DNA from 2 places in the Streptomyces sp. NBC_00457 genome. Region 1 is predicted to be linked to the other one. Evidence: predicted binding sites of a transcription regulator. Region 1 holds the regulator's gene; the other holds the start of a gene.
What was found. The regulator HspR, encoded in region 1, represses chaperone genes until heat shock. The targets are predictions, from matches to a motif close to TTGAGNNNNNNNNNCTCAA.
Positions count from the first base shown of each region.

Region 2: the regulator HspR is predicted to act here: its motif matches at 1,679-1,697, upstream of lon (endopeptidase La).

Region 1 is NZ_CP107905.1:5,174,832-5,183,202, reverse strand. It holds gene dnaK (molecular chaperone DnaK) at 1-1,610, shown strand, start outside; gene grpE (nucleotide exchange factor GrpE) at 1,607-2,251, shown strand; gene dnaJ (molecular chaperone DnaJ) at 2,288-3,460, shown strand; gene OG828_RS23515 (heat shock protein transcriptional repressor HspR) at 3,466-3,915, shown strand; gene OG828_RS23510 (fibronectin type III domain-containing protein) at 3,999-5,720, opposite strand; gene OG828_RS23505 (fibronectin type III domain-containing protein) at 5,738-7,708, opposite strand; gene OG828_RS23500 (sugar ABC transporter substrate-binding protein) at 8,004-8,371, shown strand, end outside.
Region 2 is NZ_CP107905.1:3,841,425-3,849,795, forward strand. It holds gene lon (endopeptidase La) at 1-1,656, opposite strand, end outside; gene OG828_RS17230 (rhomboid-like protein) at 1,833-2,552, opposite strand; gene OG828_RS17235 (spermidine synthase) at 2,727-3,404, shown strand; gene OG828_RS17240 (response regulator transcription factor) at 3,529-4,269, shown strand; gene OG828_RS17245 (HAMP domain-containing sensor histidine kinase) at 4,266-5,372, shown strand; gene OG828_RS17250 (multifunctional oxoglutarate decarboxylase/oxoglutarate dehydrogenase thiamine pyrophosphate-binding subunit/dihydrolipoyllysine-residue succinyltransferase subunit) at 5,654-8,371, shown strand, end outside.

The DNA.
Region 1 (8,371 bases):
AGCTCGACAACAAGCCCTTCAACCCGCAGCAGATCTCCGCGTTCATCCTGCAGAAGCTGAAGCGCGACGCCGAGTCCTACCTGGGCGAGAAGGTGACCGACGCGGTCATCACCGTCCCCGCGTACTTCAACGACTCCGAGCGTCAGGCGACCAAGGAAGCCGGTGAGATCGCCGGTCTCAACGTCCTTCGTATCGTCAACGAGCCGACGGCCGCCGCTCTCGCGTACGGCCTCGACAAGGACGACCAGACGATCCTCGTCTTCGACCTCGGCGGCGGCACCTTCGACGTGTCCCTGCTGGAGATCGGCGACGGTGTCGTCGAGGTGAAGGCCACCAACGGTGACAACCACCTCGGTGGTGACGACTGGGACCAGCGCATCGTCGACTACCTGGTCAAGCAGTTCTCGGCCGGTCACGGCGTGGACCTGGGCAAGGACAAGATGGCCCTCCAGCGCCTCCGCGAGGCCGCCGAGAAGGCCAAGATCGAGCTGTCCTCCTCCACCGAGACCTCGATCAACCTGCCGTACATCACCGCCTCCGCCGAGGGCCCGCTGCACCTGGACGAGAAGCTCACCCGGGCGCAGTTCCAGCAGCTGACGGCCGACCTGCTGGAGCGCTGCAAGACCCCGTTCTTCAACGTGATGAAGGACGCCGGCGTCTCCATCAACGAGATCGACCACGTCGTCCTCGTCGGCGGCTCCACCCGTATGCCCGCCGTCGCCGAGCTGGTGCGCGAGCTGACCGGCGGCAAGGACGCCAACAAGGGTGTCAACCCGGACGAGGTCGTCGCCATCGGCGCCGCCCTGCAGGCCGGTGTCCTCAAGGGTGAGGTCAAGGACGTCCTGCTCCTCGACGTGACCCCGCTGTCCCTGGGTATCGAGACCAAGGGCGGCATCATGACCAAGCTGATCGAGCGCAACACCACGATCCCGACGAAGCGCTCCGAGATCTTCACCACGGCCGAGGACAACCAGCCGTCGGTGCAGATCCAGGTCTACCAGGGCGAGCGCGAGATCGCGGCGTACAACAAGAAGCTCGGGATGTTCGAGCTCACGGGCCTGCCGCCGGCCCCGCGCGGTGTCCCGCAGATCGAGGTCGCCTTCGACATCGACGCCAACGGCATCATGCACGTCACGGCCAAGGACCTCGGCACCGGCAAGGAGCAGAAGATGACCGTCACCGGCGGCTCCTCGCTGCCGAAGGACGAGGTCGACCGGATGCGCCAGGAGGCCGAGAAGTACGCGGAGGAGGACCACGCCCGCCGCGAGGCCGCCGAGTCCCGCAACCAGGGCGAGCAGCTCGTCTACCAGACGGAGAAGTTCCTCAAGGACAACGAGGACAAGGTCCCCGGCGAGATCAAGACCGAGGTCGAGGCCTCCGTCGAGGAGCTGAAGGAAGCCCTCAAGGGCGAGGACACCGCCGTCATCCGCACGGCCACCGAGAAGGTCGCGGCCGTCTCGCAGAAGCTCGGCCAGGCCATGTACGCCGACGCCCAGGCCGCGCAGGCCGAGGGCGGCCCGGAGGGTGCCACCGCCGGCGGCGCCAAGGCGGACGACGACGTCGTGGACGCCGAGATCGTGGACGACGAGCGCAAGGACGGTGCGGCGTGACCGAGGAGACCCCGGGCTTCGACGAGAAGCCCGACGTCCCCTCCGGCGCGACCCCCGACGACGCCGAGCCGCAGGCCGCTCCCGAAGAGGGGGCGGCCCCGGCCGGGGACGTGAACGCAGAAGCGGGCCTGCTGGCCCAGCTGGACCAGGCGCGTACGGCGCTCGGTGAGCGCACGGCCGACCTCCAGCGGCTCCAGGCCGAGTTCGCGAACTACCGCCGCCGGGTCGAGCGCGACCGGATCGCGGTCAAGGAGATCGCCATCGCGAACCTCCTGACCGAGCTCCTGCCCGTGCTCGACGACATCGGCCGCGCCCGCGACCACGGCGAGTTCGTCGGCGGATTCAAGTCCGTCGGGGAGTCGCTGGAGACCGTCGCGGCGAAGATGGGACTGCAGCAGTTCGGCAAGGAGGGCGAGCCCTTCGACCCGACGATCCACGAGGCGCTGATGCACTCCTACGCGCCGGACGTCACCGAGACGACCTGCGTCGCGATCCTCCAGCCGGGGTATCGCATCGGCGAGCGCACCATCCGCCCCGCGCGGGTGGCGGTCGCCGAGCCGCAGCCGGGCGCCCAGACCGTCAAGGCCGAAGAGGCCGAGGCCGGCGACGACAAGGAGAACGGTGGCCCGGACGAGGGCTGACGTTGAACTGACGACGAGAGAGGAGGGACGTCGAGGATGAGCACCAAGGACTTCATCGAGAAGGACTACTACAAGGTCCTCGGCGTCCCCAAGGACGCCACCGAGGCCGAGATCAAGAAGGCGTACCGGAAGCTCGCCCGCGAGTACCACCCGGACGCCAACAAGGGCAACGCCAAGGCCGAGGAGCGCTTCAAGGAGATCTCCGAGGCGAACGACATCCTCGGCGACCCCAAGAAGCGCAAGGAATACGACGAGGCACGCACCCTCTTCGGCAACGGCGGATTCCGCCCGGGGCCGGGCGCGGGCGGCGGCAACTTCAACTTCGACCTGGGCGACCTCTTCGGAGGCGCCCCCCAGGGCGGGGGTTCCGGAAGCTTCGGCGGCGGCATCGGTGATGTCTTCGGGGGCCTGTTCAACCGGGGCGGCGCCACCACGCGCACCCAGCCGCGACGCGGCCAGGACATCGAGTCCGAGGTCACCCTCAGCTTCACCGAGGCGATCGAGGGCGCGACGGTCCCGCTGCGGATGTCCTCGCAGTCACCCTGCAAGGCCTGCTCGGGCACGGGTGACGCGAACGGCAACCCGCGCGTCTGCCCGACCTGTGTGGGCACCGGCCAGGTGGCAAGGGGCTCCGGCGGAGGTTTCTCCCTCACGGACCCCTGCCCGGACTGCAAGGGCCGCGGCCTGATCGCGGAGAACCCCTGCGAGGTCTGCAAGGGCAGCGGCCGCGCCAAGTCGTCGCGCACCATGCAGGTCCGTATCCCGGCCGGGGTGTCGGACGGCCAGCGCATCCGCCTGCGCGGCAAGGGCGCACCCGGTGAACGGGGCGGCCCGGCAGGCGACTTGTACGTGGTCGTCCATGTCGACGCCCACCCGGTCTTCGGCCGCAAGGACGACAACCTCACCGTCACCGTCCCGGTGACGTTCACCGAGGCGGCACTGGGCGGAGAAGTCCGGGTCCCGACGCTGGGCGGCCCTCCCGTCACCCTGAAGCTGCCGCCGGGCACGCCCAACGGCCGCACCATGCGGGCGCGGGGCAAGGGCGCGGTCCGCAAGGACGGCACTCGCGGTGACCTGTTGGTCACCGTGGAGGTGAGTGTTCCGAAGGACCTGACGGGGAAGGCTCGTGACGCGCTAGAGGCGTACCGCGAGGCGACCGCGGGTGAGGATCCGCGGGCGGAGCTGTTCCAGGCCGCGAAGGGAGCTTGATGGAGATGGACGGCCGTCGACGCAACCCGTATGAACTGACCGAGGAGACCCCGGTCTACGTCATCTCGGTGGCGGCCCAGCTGTCCGGCCTGCACCCGCAGACGCTGCGTCAGTACGACCGCCTGGGCCTGGTCTCCCCGGACCGCACCGCCGGCCGGGGCCGCCGCTACTCGGCGCGCGACATCGAACTGCTCCGCACCGTGCAGCAGTTGTCACAGGACGAGGGCATCAACCTCGCCGGCATCAAGCGCATCATCGAACTGGAGAACCAGGTCGCCGCCCTGCAGTCCCGCGTCGCGGAACTCCAGGCGGCCCTGGACGGCGCCGCGGCGGCGATGCAGCAGCGCGAGGCGGCGGTGCACGCGTCGTACCGCCGCGATCTGGTGCCGTACCAGGAAGTGCAGCAGACCAGTGCGCTGGTGGTGTGGCGGCCGAAGCGGTCGTCCGAGCAGTAGGCGGGCTCAACACGCTCGAGGGGCCCGCATGCCGACCGCACTGTCGGTATGCGGGCCCCTTTGCTGTGAGGCGGGGTCGTGTCTCAGGCGGTCGGCGTGGTGATCGCGTAAGCCCCCGCGGGGGCGGTCTCCGTGCCGTCGGCGGCGACGGCCGTCACCCAGTAGAAGGACGTCGTGCCGCGCTTCGCGCCCGTGTCGATGAAGGACGTGTCGCTGTTGCCGAGGTCGGCGATCTTCTCGTATGCCGACGTGGCCGGGTTCCAGCGGTGGACGCGGTAGCCGCCGGCCGCCTCGGGGGCGGATGCGCCGAGCCCGGTCCAGGTCAGGGAGTTGCCCCCGTCGCCCTCCGGTGCCACCGCTTCCAGTTCCAGCGGGGAGCCCTCCGGCGTCGCCACACTCGGCGTGACGTCGAGTTCCGTCTCCACCACGATGTCGGCCTCGCCGGTCCACTTCCAGCTGGAGAGCCAGTTGTCGTCGTACGCGTCCACGAAGAAGCACGCCTCCTCGCCGTCCGGCAGGGTCGCGTACTCGTACGACGTGGTGTCGGCGAACAGCCACTCCACCTCGTGCACGGAGCAGACCTTCTCCTCCTCGTCGCCCACGAGTTCACCCCGGTAGACGAGGTACCGCCCGAGGTCGGGCGCCGGGTTGGGGTCCCAGCTCAGCGTGAAGCCGTACCCGGTCGGTGTGACCGTCAGCCCGGTCACCGCGGGCGGCGGGGTCCGGTCATAGCGGGTCGCCTCGACGGCGGCGGAGCGGACGGACTCGTTGCCCGCCGCGTCCAGGGCGGTCACCCGGTAGGTGTAGGAGCTTCCCTCGACCGCCGAAGTGTCCCGGTACGAGGCCTCGTTCGCGTCCCCGACCTTGACGTACGAGGTGCTCCAGATCGGCGCCCGGTACACGCGGTACGACGCCGCTCCGGTGACCGCGGTCCAGTCGAGCCGGAGTCCGTCCGCCACGGAGGTTTCCGCCAGGTCGGTGGGCGCGCCGGGGGCCGTGCGGTCGGCGGTGACGACGGCCTTGTCCGCCGTACCGGCCGACTCGTTGCCCGCCTTGTCGTAGGCGCGGACCTCGTAGTAGTACGTGTCACCGGTCACCGGAAGGGTGCTGTCGGTGTACGACGTCGACGTGGTCGTCTTCAGCGGAGTGCTGCCGAACGACGCACCCTTGAGGCGGCGGTAGACGCGGTATCCGGCGAGGTCCATCTCCTTGTTCTTGGCCCAGGTGAGCTTGGCCTTGCCGGTGGCCTGGTCGTACGACAGCGAAGTGCCGGTCGGGGTGAGGGGCTTGACCTTGTCGACGGTCGCGGACGTGCGGGGCGTGTAGGCGAACTTGACGCTCGCGCTGCCGGTCCAGTTGACGTAGTCGACGCGGATGCTGTGCTTGCCGGACGGGATCGTGAGGTTGACGGCCTTGGTGACCGTCGACGACACGTTCTTCCACAGGTCGATCTTGCGGACGCCGTCGACGTACACGCGGATGCCGTCCAGGGCGGAGGCGTTGAGGGCGAACGGGCCGCCGGAGCCGAAGTCCCTCGTCACCGTCCAGCGGACGCCGAAGTTGTTGCTCGGCAGGCCGGTGGCGGGGGCGCCCGTGCCCCAGTTCTGGTCGATCGCCGGGTCACAGTCGGTCTTCTTCGCCGTGCCGGAGAACGTGGTGTTCGCGAAGAACTGGCGCTTGAAGACGGGGGAAGTGCAGCTCACGGCCGCAGTGGCCGGGGCCGCGGTCGCGGCGAGGAGGCCGCCCGCGGTGGTGAGCACGACGGCGGTCGCGGTGACCGCCGTCGTGCGTCTGGCGTGGTTCATCGGGTCCTTCGGGGAGTTCAGGTTCCGGGTGTGGCAGAGACCTCGGGAGACAGCGCGGACTCCAGGCCGGCCTGGTTGAGCGTGGCGACGGCGTAGTAGTACGTCGTGCCGTTGGTCAGTCCGGTGTCGGTGTGGCGGTGGTCGGCGGTGTCGTAGGTCGCCTCGGCGTTCTCCTTGGTGACGCCGGGGCTGGTCGAGCGGTACACGCGGTAGCCGGTGACCGGGGACTGGCCATTGGGGGACGCCACGATGGCCCAGGTCAGCCGGACTTGTCCGTCGCCTGGCACGACCTCGTACACCTCGGTGGGCCCGGGCGGCCGGGTCTCGACCTGGCCCCCGCCCGCGGGAGGCAGCACGGAGTTCGAGGGGGCCGAGCGGATGCCGTATGTCGAGGTGGCGACCACCGCGTAGTAGTAGGTCCGATCGTCGGCGGTCGCCGTCATCTCGTACGACCTGGCGGTGGTCGTGGCGTACACGTTCGAGGCGTTGGTCGTGTCCACCGGCGTCGTGCGGGAGCGGTACACCGTGTAGCCGGACACGGGAACCGCGCCGCTCTGGTTCCAGACCAGGCTGATCCGGTCGCTGCCGGCGTCCGCGAGGATGCTGAGGCCCGGAGCCCCGGGCGCGCTGCTCGGACCGACCGTCCTGGTGCCGGGGACGCGGGCCCCGGCGTGGGACTCGTTGCCGGCCGCGTCCACGGCCGTCACCACGTAGATGTACGTTTCCCCCGCCACGCCGGTGGTGTCCCGGTAGGTGACCGTCTGCGTCGTGCCGACAAGCGTGCCGTAGGACTGGGACGACGTGGATCGGTAGACGCGGTAGGCGGCGGCGTCGCTGCCGATGCTCTGCCAGGTGAGCGTCACTCCGTCCTCGTCCTCCGCGACGACGTCGACCCCCTGCGGCACCGCCGGCGCCACCGTGTCCCGGGTCGCCCACACGACAGCGGAGAACACCGAGATGTTCCCGGCCGCGTCCAGCGCCCGCACCTTGTAGGCGAAGGGCACGTCGGCCGTCGCGTCCTTGTCGTCGTACGCCGCCGAACCGGTCACCGCGATGCGGGTGAAGGGGCCATCGGCGTTCGACGCGCGGTACACCTCGTACGAGGTGGCGCCGGAAACAGCCTGCCAGGAAAGAGAGTTGGCCGCCTTGGTCGACTTCGCCACGAGACTCTTCGGCGCGCCGGGGGCCGTGCTGTCGACGGTGGTGACCGGCTGGTCGGCGGTGCCCGTCGAGACGTTGCCCGCCTTGTCGACCGCGCGGACCTCGTAGTAGTAGGTGTCACCGGTCGGGGGCGGGGAGTTCGTGTACGACGTCGAAGTGGTCGTCGCGAGCGGCGTGCCCGGGTACGAACTCCCCTTCAGGCGCCGGTAGACCCGGTATCCGGCGAGGTCCATCTCCTTGTTCTTGGCCCAGGTGAGCTTGGCCTTGCCGGTGGCCTGGTCGTACGACAGCGAAGTGCCGGTCGGGGTGAGGGGCTTGACCTTGTCGACGGTCGCGGACGTGCGGGGTGTGTAGGCGAACTTGACGCTCGCGCTGCCGGTCCAGTTGACGTAGTCGACGCGGATGCTGTGCTTGCCGGACGGGATGGTGAGGTTGACGGCCTTGGAGACGGTCGTGGAGGTGTTCTTCCACAGGTCGATCTTGCGGACGCCGTCGACGTACACGCGGATGCCGTCCAGGGCGGAGGCGTTGAGGGCGAACGGGCCGCCGGAGCCGAAGTCTCTGGTCACCGTCCAGCGGACGCCGAAGTTGTTGCTCGGCAGGCCCGAGGTGGGGGCGCCGGACCACTTCTGGTCGATGGTGGTGTCGCAGTCCGTCTTCTTCGGAGTGCCCGAAAAGGTGGTGTTTGCGAAGAACTGCCGTTTGAAGACGGGGGAAGTGCAGCTGACGGCGGCGGAGGCGGGGGTGGTGGCGATGGTGGAGAGCAGGCCGCCGGCGGTGGCGAGCGCGACGGCGGTCGCGGTCGTCGTGCGTCTGGCTGAGTTCATTCGGTCCTCGGGTCGGGATCAGAGCGACGGAAAAGAGCTGCCCTGATCACGACTCGCGAGGTATGGCGTTGGTTGTACGGATCTCGATCACTGCTCGGGGTGCGTCGAATGGAGGGTCCGTAAAGGGGGTTTGGAGGCGAATCTTTCGGTTCTTCACAGGTCAAACGGAGGGTGATGTTGTCATCTCGTTAAGTAGTTCCGCTTGACGCGGGCGGGCGCGGGCGCGTTGGCTTTTCAGTCACCTGGGTCGCAATGCTGCGCCCACGTCCGGAAGACACCAGAAGTGAGCCCCTTCATGCGTCGTACCGCCATAGCTCTGGCCGCGTCCACGATGACCCTGTCGCTCGCCTCCTGCGGCGTGCTCAACGCATCAGGCGAGGCCAGTGACGCGAGCCCGACCAAGGGCAACGACATCACCGTGGGGCTGCTGCTGCCCGAGCGGGCGAACTCCCGCTACGAGAACTTCGACTACCCGATCATCAAGAAGAAGGTCGAGTCCCTCACCCGGAAGCAGGGCAAGGTCGACTACGACAACGCCGACGCGAGCGCCGCCAAGCAGGCGGACCAGCTGCAGAAGATGATCGACGACGGGGTCGATGTGATCCTGCTGGACGCGGTCGACTCGCACGCCATCGCGGACGGTGTGAAGAAGGCCAAGGATGC
Region 2 (8,371 bases), 1.3 Mb from region 1:
GCGGACGCCCGCCTCGCGCGTGTACTCGCCGGCGAGCTTGCGCAGCGCGCTCTCGTCGATGACGACCTCGTCCTCGTTGAGACCGGCCCGCTCCAGCTGGCGCGGGAGCAGGTGGTCGCGGGCGATGACGATCTTCTCGTCCTCGGTGTAGCCGTCGAGGCGGACCAGCTCCATACGGTCGAGCAGGGCCTCCGGGATGGCCTCCAGGACGTTGGCCGTGGCGAGGAAGACGACATCGCTCAGGTCGAGTTCGACCTCCAGGTAGTGGTCGCGGAACGTGTGGTTCTGCGCCGGGTCCAGGACCTCGAGGAGGGCCGCCGCCGGGTCGCCGCGGAAGTCCGAGCCCACCTTGTCGATCTCGTCGAGCAGGACGACCGGGTTCATCGACCCGGCCTCCTTGACGGCGCGGACGATGCGGCCGGGCAGCGCGCCGACGTACGTACGCCGGTGGCCGCGGATCTCCGCCTCGTCGCGGACGCCACCGAGGGCGACGCGCACGAACTTGCGGCCCATGGCGTGCGCGACCGACTCGGCGACCGAGGTCTTGCCGACGCCGGGCGGGCCGACGAGGGCCAGTACGGCACCGCCGCGCCGTCCGCCGATGACACCGAGGCCACGCTCGCTGCGCCGCTTGCGCACGGCCAGGTACTCGGTGATCCGCTCCTTCACGTCCTCCAGGCCCGCGTGCTCGGCGTCGAGGACCTCCTTCGCGCCCTGGATGTCGTACGCGTCCTCCGTCCGTTCGTTCCACGGCAGTTCGAGGACGGTGTCGAGCCAGGTGCGGATCCAGGAGCCCTCCGGGGACTGGTCGCTGGACCGCTCCAGCTTGTCGACCTCCTTGAGCGCGGCCTCGCGGACCTTCTCGGGGAGGTCGGCGGCCTCGACGCGGGCGCGGTAGTCGTCGGACTCCTCGCCGTCCTTCTCGCCGTTCAGCTCGCGCAGTTCCTTGCGTACGGCTTCCAGCTGACGGCGGAGCAGGAACTCGCGCTGCTGCTTGTCGACGCCCTCCTGGACGTCCTTGGCGATGGTCTCGGCGACGTCCTGCTCGGCGAGGTGGTCACGCAGCTGCTGGGTGGCGAGCTTGAGGCGGGCGACGGGGTCGCCGGTCTCCAGCAGCTCGATCTTCTGTTCGGTGGTGAGGAAGGGCGAGTAGCCGGAGTTGTCGGCGAGCGCGGAGACGTCGTCGATGGCCTGTACGCGGTCCACGACCTGCCAGGCGCCGCGCTGACGCAGCCAGGCGGTGGCAAGGGCCTTGTACTCCTTGACCAGTTCGGTGACATGGCCCGGCAGCGGCTCGGGCACGCTCTCCTCGACCCTGGTCGCCTCGACCCACAGCGCCGCGCCCGGCCCGGTGGTCCCGGCCCCGATCTGCACGCGCCCGCGCCCCCGGATGAGGGCGCCCGGGTCACCGTCGGCGAGCCGGCCGACCTGCTCGACGGTGCCGAGCACACCGGTGCCCGCGTACGTCCCGTCGATGCGCGGCACCAGCAGCACCTTCGGCTTCCCCGGCTCCGACCGCGCGGCGGCCTGAGCGGCCTCCACCGCGGCCCGTACATCGGTGTCGTTCAGATCCAGCGGCACCACCATCCCGGGCAGCACGACCTCGTCGTCGAGCGGCAGCACGGGCAGGGTGAGCGGTGAGGACGTCGAAGCCATGATCTCCCCTTCGGCAGTCAAGTTGAGCTATGCCGACTCAATGCTCGTGAGCCTCCGAATGTTCCCCAGCATGTGTTCGCTGTCAGCGATCGAGGCGACGGCGCTGGTGAAGGGGGAAGCGCCGCAGGCGCCCGCGAATTCCCGGTGCTACCAGGTCGGTGCGCGGGGCTGTGTCGCTAGCGCGAAGCGCGCCGCACGATCGGCCACATCCCGATCCCAACCCCCAGCGCGATCAAATGCCCCCAATTGGACATCGGATCCAGAAACGCCATCAGGTCATCCACCAGCACCCACCCGAACAGCCCCAGCAGCGGCCACCGCAGCCACGGCGACAGCAGCCCCGCCAACGCACCGATCGACGCCGCGACGCCGAAGCTGATGCCGTAGTCGAGGCGATGGAGCGAGGAGTCGGGCAGATGGCCCGCCAGTACCGCGAGGCCGATGGGGACTTCGGTCGCGAGGGTGGCCAGCACATGCCCGGCCAGGAACACAAGGGCCGTACGCGCCCCGCCGATCCGCCGTTCCAGGGCGGTGAGGACGAGCAGGAAGGCCACCGCGTACGGCGACAGCAGTCCGCCCGCGACCCACAGCGCGCTGGCCAGCAGCACGAACACGGGGGTGGTGACGAGGTGCGCCACGTCCGTGCTGGAGCCCTGGACGAGGGTGTGGACGACGGCCGGATCGGCGTACTCCATGATCAGCGAGGTGCCCGCCAGCACGGCCGCGTAGGTGAAGGTGAAGGGGGTGCCTGTGGGGGTGGGCAGCAACTGCCATGGACGGCGGGCTCGCTTGCGAGGGGGCGCCGGCATCGGGCCCCGTTGCCGCGGCACCCCGTTCAGCAGCCCGGAGACCTCGGGAAGGACGTCAGGAGACGTCGTCGGCGCGTTCCGTTCCACCGTGCGGCGCTCCTTCCGTTGCTCCGCCACCCTCCGCGCCCTCGCGAGCCGTCGTCTGTGACGGACGCCACCTCGCAGCCGATTCACACCGAACTCTCAGACGACCACCGGCGACCCCGTGGCCTCTCCGCGAATTCCGTCAACAATCCGTCAAAGAAGTGCCACGATGGGTCGATGCCCACCGCATACGACATGCCCGAAGTCCTGGACCGTCGCGAGGGCCCGTACGGAGAGGTCGTCCTGCGCCGCCACGGCGGACTGCTGCAGATCATCGCGAACGGCTGCTTCCTGATGGACACCTCCGACGGCCGCTCGGAGCGGCGGCTCGTCGACGTGGCGCTCGATGCCCTGGACGCCCGTGAGCGGCCGACCGTGCTGATCGGAGGCCTGGGCGTCGGTTTCTCGCTCGCGCATGCGACGGAGAACCGGCGCTGGGGCCGCATCACCGTCGTCGAACGCGAGCCGGCCGTCATCGACTGGCACCGCGAAGGTCCGCTGTCCGAAGTGTCCGCAAAGGCCCTCACGGATCCCCGCACGGAGATCGTCGAGAGTGACCTGATCTCTTACGTCAATGAGACTTGCGACACGTTCGACGCCCTGTGCCTCGACATCGACAACGGACCCGAATGGACCGTCACCGAGGGCAACGAGGGGCTGTACTCACCGGCCGGACTGGCAAGTTGCGCACGGGTGTTGAGGCCAGGGGGTGTACTGGCCGTATGGTCGGCGAAGCCCTCTCCGGAATTTGAAGGAACCCTATGGAATGCCGGTTTCCAACAGGTGCGTACCGATGAGATCCCGGTTGCCCGGGGCGTTCCGGACGTCGTGCATCTCGGCGTCCGACCTGGATAGCAAACGGCCGGTGACTCCCCGTACTCTGCTTCCCTGACGCCGATCATTCAAGCGTCAATCGCAGACATGCGCAGTCATAAGGGATCACCCCACGGATTCCGGAAAGCAACTTCAGGGGCGGGCGATGGAGCAGACACACACCTCCCACAACGGCACGGCGACGGCCACCCCGGGCGCACAGCGCCGGGTGCTGGTGGTCGAGGACGACCCCACGATCGTGGACGCCATCGCCACCCGCCTGCGTGCCGAAGGATTTCTCGTACAGACGGCGGGCGACGGCCCGGCCGCCGTCGACACGGCCGAGGCCTGGCAGCCTGATCTGCTGATCCTCGACATCATGCTGCCGGGCTTCGACGGCCTGGAGGTCTGCCGGCGCGTGCAGGCCGCGCGGCCGGTGCCGGTGCTGATGCTCACGGCACGTGACGACGAGACGGACATGCTGGTCGGGCTCGGCGTCGGCGCCGACGACTACATGACCAAGCCGTTCTCCATGCGGGAGCTGGCCGCCCGGGTGCACGTACTGCTGCGCCGGGTGGAGCGGGCCGCGATCGCCGCCTCCACGCCGCGCAGCGGCATCCTGCGCCTCGGTGAGCTGGAGATCGACCACGCGCAGCGCCGGGTGCGGGTCAGGTCCGAGGACGTGCACCTCACGCCCACCGAGTTCGATCTGCTGGTCTGCCTGGCGAACACCCCACGCGCGGTGCTCTCCCGTGAGCAGTTGCTCGCCGAGGTGTGGGACTGGGCGGACGCCTCCGGCACCCGGACCGTCGACAGCCACATCAAGGCGCTGCGGCGGAAGATCGGTGCCGAGCGGATCCGGACGGTGCACGGCGTGGGCTATGCGCTGGAGACGCCGACGCCATGACCGACGGGCCTGCCCCGCGCAGAGGCCCCGGGGGACCCTGGGGCGGCGTACGTCCGTTCTCGATCAAGACCAAGCTGGGCGCGCTCGTCGTCATCTCGGTCCTGATCACCACCGGTCTGATGATGATCGCGATGCGCACCGAGACCGAGCTGCGCTTCATCACGGTCTTCTCGATGATCGCCACTCTGCTGATCACGCAGTTCGTGGCGCACTCGCTGACCGCGCCGCTGGACGAGATGAACGCGGTGGCCCGGTCCATCGCGCAGGGCGACTACACGCGCCGGGTGCGGGACAACCGGCGTGACGAGCTGGGCGATCTGGCCGAGACGATCAATGCCATGGCCGACGAGCTGGAGGAGCAGGAGCGCCAGCGCAAGGAGCTGGTGGCGAATGTCTCGCACGAGCTGCGGACGCCGATCGCGGGCCTGCGCGCGGTCCTGGAGAACATCGTCGACGGCGTCACCGAGGCCGACCCGGAGACCATGCGGACGGCCCTGAAACAGACGGAGCGGCTCGGGCGGCTGGTGGAGACCCTGCTCGACCTGTCCCGGCTCGACAACGGCGTGGTACCGCTGAAGAAGCGGCGTTTCGAGGTGTGGCCGTATCTGTCGGGCGTGCTCAAGGAAGCCAACATGGTCGCCCCGGTCCGCGCGGGCATCGCGTCCGGATCCGGCACCCACACCCGTACGGACGTCCATCTGCACCTCGACGTCTCCCCGCCGGAGCTGACCGCGCACGCCGACCCCGAGCGGATCCACCAGGTCGTCGCCAACCTGATCGACAACGCGGTCAAGCACAGCCCGCCGCACGGCCGGGTGACGGTGAAGGCCCGGCGCGGGAACTGCCCCGAGTCGCTGGAGCTGGAGGTCCTCGACGAGGGGCCCGGTATCCCCAGGTCGGAGTGGCACCGCGTGTTCGAGCGGTTCAACCGGGGAGCCGTGAACCGCCCGCACGGACCCGGCAGCGACGGTGGCACGGGGCTGGGCCTGGCGATCGCCCGCTGGGCGGTGGATCTGCACGGCGGCCGGATCGGCGTGGCCGAATCCAAGCGGGGTTGCCGGATTCTGATCACCCTTCCGGGCGAGCCTTCCATGCAAAGTTGACGTAAAGTTCGATCCGGAGCCACAAGATCCACGCCGGTCCCCGCTGCGGGACACGTGTGATCAGGCAGAGGCCCGCGCCGTGATCGCGCCGGGTCGGGGCCGAGCCATCCCTTCCGCACCGGAACCTCGCTTGTTTCCCGCCATTTCCACCACCGAAACACGCGGTTCAGTGTGACTTACACGACGATGGGCAGGCCCGGACTGACCTACGCGGCCATGGGGGCGTAGCCTTGATTCCCGCTGTCCATCACCTTGTGAAGCGGAAGAGGGCGGTTGCCGCCGTGTCGCCACAGTCCCCCAGTAACTCGAGCATCTCGACCGACACCGACCAAGCGGGGAAGAACCCCGCGGCCGCGTTCGGGCCGAACGAGTGGCTCGTCGACGAGATCTATCAGCAGTACCTCCAGGACCCGAATTCCGTAGACCGCGCCTGGTGGGACTTCTTCGCCGACTACAAGCCCGGGGCCGCCGCCCCGTCGGCTCCGGCGGGTACCGCGGCCGCGGGGGCCGCGGGCACCACCACCACGGCTCAGCCGGCGCAGACCCCGGCCGCACCGGCCGCTCCCGCGGCCCCGGCTCCGGCGCCCGCGGCCCCGAAGCCCGCCGCCGCGACTCCCGCCCCGGCGAAGGCGCCCGCCAAGCCCGCGGCCGCCGCGCCCAAGGCCGCGCCCGCGACCCAGGCCCCCGACGGCCCGGAGTACGTGACGCTGCGCGGCCCCTCCGCCGCGGTCGCCAAGAACATGAACGCGTCGCTGGAGCTGCCCACGGCCACGTCCGTGCGCGCGGTCCCGGTGAAGCTGCTGTTCGACAACCGCATCGTCATCAACAACCACCTCAAGCGCGCCCGGGGCGGGAAGATCTCCTTCACGCACCTGATCGGCTACGCGATGGTGCAGGCCATCAAGGCCATGCCGTCGATGAACTACGCGTTCGGCGAGAAGGACGGCAAGCCGACGCTGGTCAAGCCGGCGCACATCAACCTCGGCCTCGCCATCGACCTGGTGAAGCCGAACGGCGACCGCCAGCTGGTCGTCGCGGCCATCAAGAAGGCCGAGACGCTGAACTTCTTCGAGTTCTGGCAGGCCTACGAGGACATCGTCCGTCGCGCCCGCGACAACAAGCTGACGATGGACGACTTCACCGGTGTCACGGTCTCGCTGACCAACCCCGGCGGCCTCGGCACGGTCCACTCGGTCCCCCGCCTGATGCCCGGTCAGTCGGTCATCATGGGCGTCGGCTCCATGGACTACCCGGCGGAGTTCCAGGGCACCTCCCAGGACACGCTGAACAAGCTCGGCATCTCCAAGGTCATGACGCTCACGTCGACGTACGACCACCGGGTGATCCAGGGCGCGGCCTCCGGCGAGTTCCTGCGCGCCGTCGCCAACCTGCTCCTCGGCGAGAACGGCTTCTACGACGAGATCTTCGAGTCGCTGCGCATCCCCTACGAGCCGGTCCGCTGGCTCAAGGACATCGACGCCTCGCACGACGACGACGTCACCAAGGCCGCCCGCGTCTTCGAGCTGATCCACTCCTACCGGGTCCGCGGCCACGTCATGGCCGACACCGACCCGCTGGAGTACCGCCAGCGCAAGCACCCCGACCTCGACATCGTCGAGCACGGCCTCACCCTGTGGGACCTGGAGCGCGAGTTCGCCGTCGGCGGCTTCGCCGGCAAGTCGATGATGAAGCTGCGCGACATCCTCGGCGTGCTGCGCGACTCGTACTGCCGCACCACCGGCATCGAGTTCATGCACATCCAGGACCCCAAGCAGCGCAAGTGGATCCAGGACCGGGTCGAGCGCGGCCACACCAAGCCGGAGCGCGAGGAGCAGCTGCGCATCCTGCGCCGGCTGAACGCCGCTGAGGCCTTCGAGACGTTCCTGCAGACGAAGTACGTCGGCCAGAAGCGCTTCTCCCTGGAGGGCGGCGAGTCCGTCATCCCGCTGCTGGACGCGGTGCTGGACTCAGCCGCCGAGTCCCGCCTGGACGAGGTCGTCATCGGCATGGCCCACCGCGGCCGGCTGAACGTCCTCGCGAACATCGTCGGCAAGTCGTACGCCCAGATCTTCCGCGAGTTCGAGGGCAACCTCGACCCGAAGTCGATGCACGGCTCCGGCGACGTGAAGTACCACCTGGGCGCCGAGGGCACGTTCACGGGCCTGGACGGCGAGCAGATCAAGGTCTCGCTGGCCGCGAACCCGTCCCACCTGGAGACGGTCGACCCGGTCATCGAGGGCATCTCCCGCGCCAAGCAGGACATCATCAACAAGGGCGGCACGGACTTCACGGTCCTGCCGGTGGCGATCCACGGCGACGCGGCCTTCGCGGGCCAGGGCGTGGTGGCCGAGACCCTGAACATGTCGCAGCTGCGCGGCTACCGCACCGGCGGCACGGTCCACGTCGTCATCAACAACCAGGTGGGCTTCACCGCCGCGCCGGAGTCGTCCCGCTCGTCGATGTACGCCACCGACGTGGCGCGCATGATCGAGGCCCCGATCTTCCATGTGAACGGCGACGACCCGGAGGCCTGCGTGCGCGTCGCGCGGCTGGCCTTCGAGTTCCGCCAGGCGTTCAACAAGGACGTGGTGATCGACCTCATCTGCTACCGCCGCCGCGGTCACAACGAGTCGGACAACCCGGCCTTCACCCAGCCGCTGATGTACGACCTGATCGACAAGAAGCGCTCGGTGCGCAAGCTGTACACCGAGTCCCTGATCGGTCGCGGCGACATCACCCTGGAAGAGGCCGAGCAGGCGCTGCAGGACTACCAGGGCCAGTTGGAGAAGGTCTTCACGGAGGTCCGTGAGGCGGTCTCGCAGCCGGCCGCGGCTCCGGTGTCGGACCCGCAGGCCGACTTCCCGGTCGCCGTGGGCACCGCGATCTCCACGGAGGTCGTGAAGCGGATCGCCGAGTCCCAGGTCAACATCCCGGACTCCTTCAACGTCCACCCGCGTCTGCTGCCGCAGTTGCAGCGCCGGGCGGCGATGGTCGAGGAC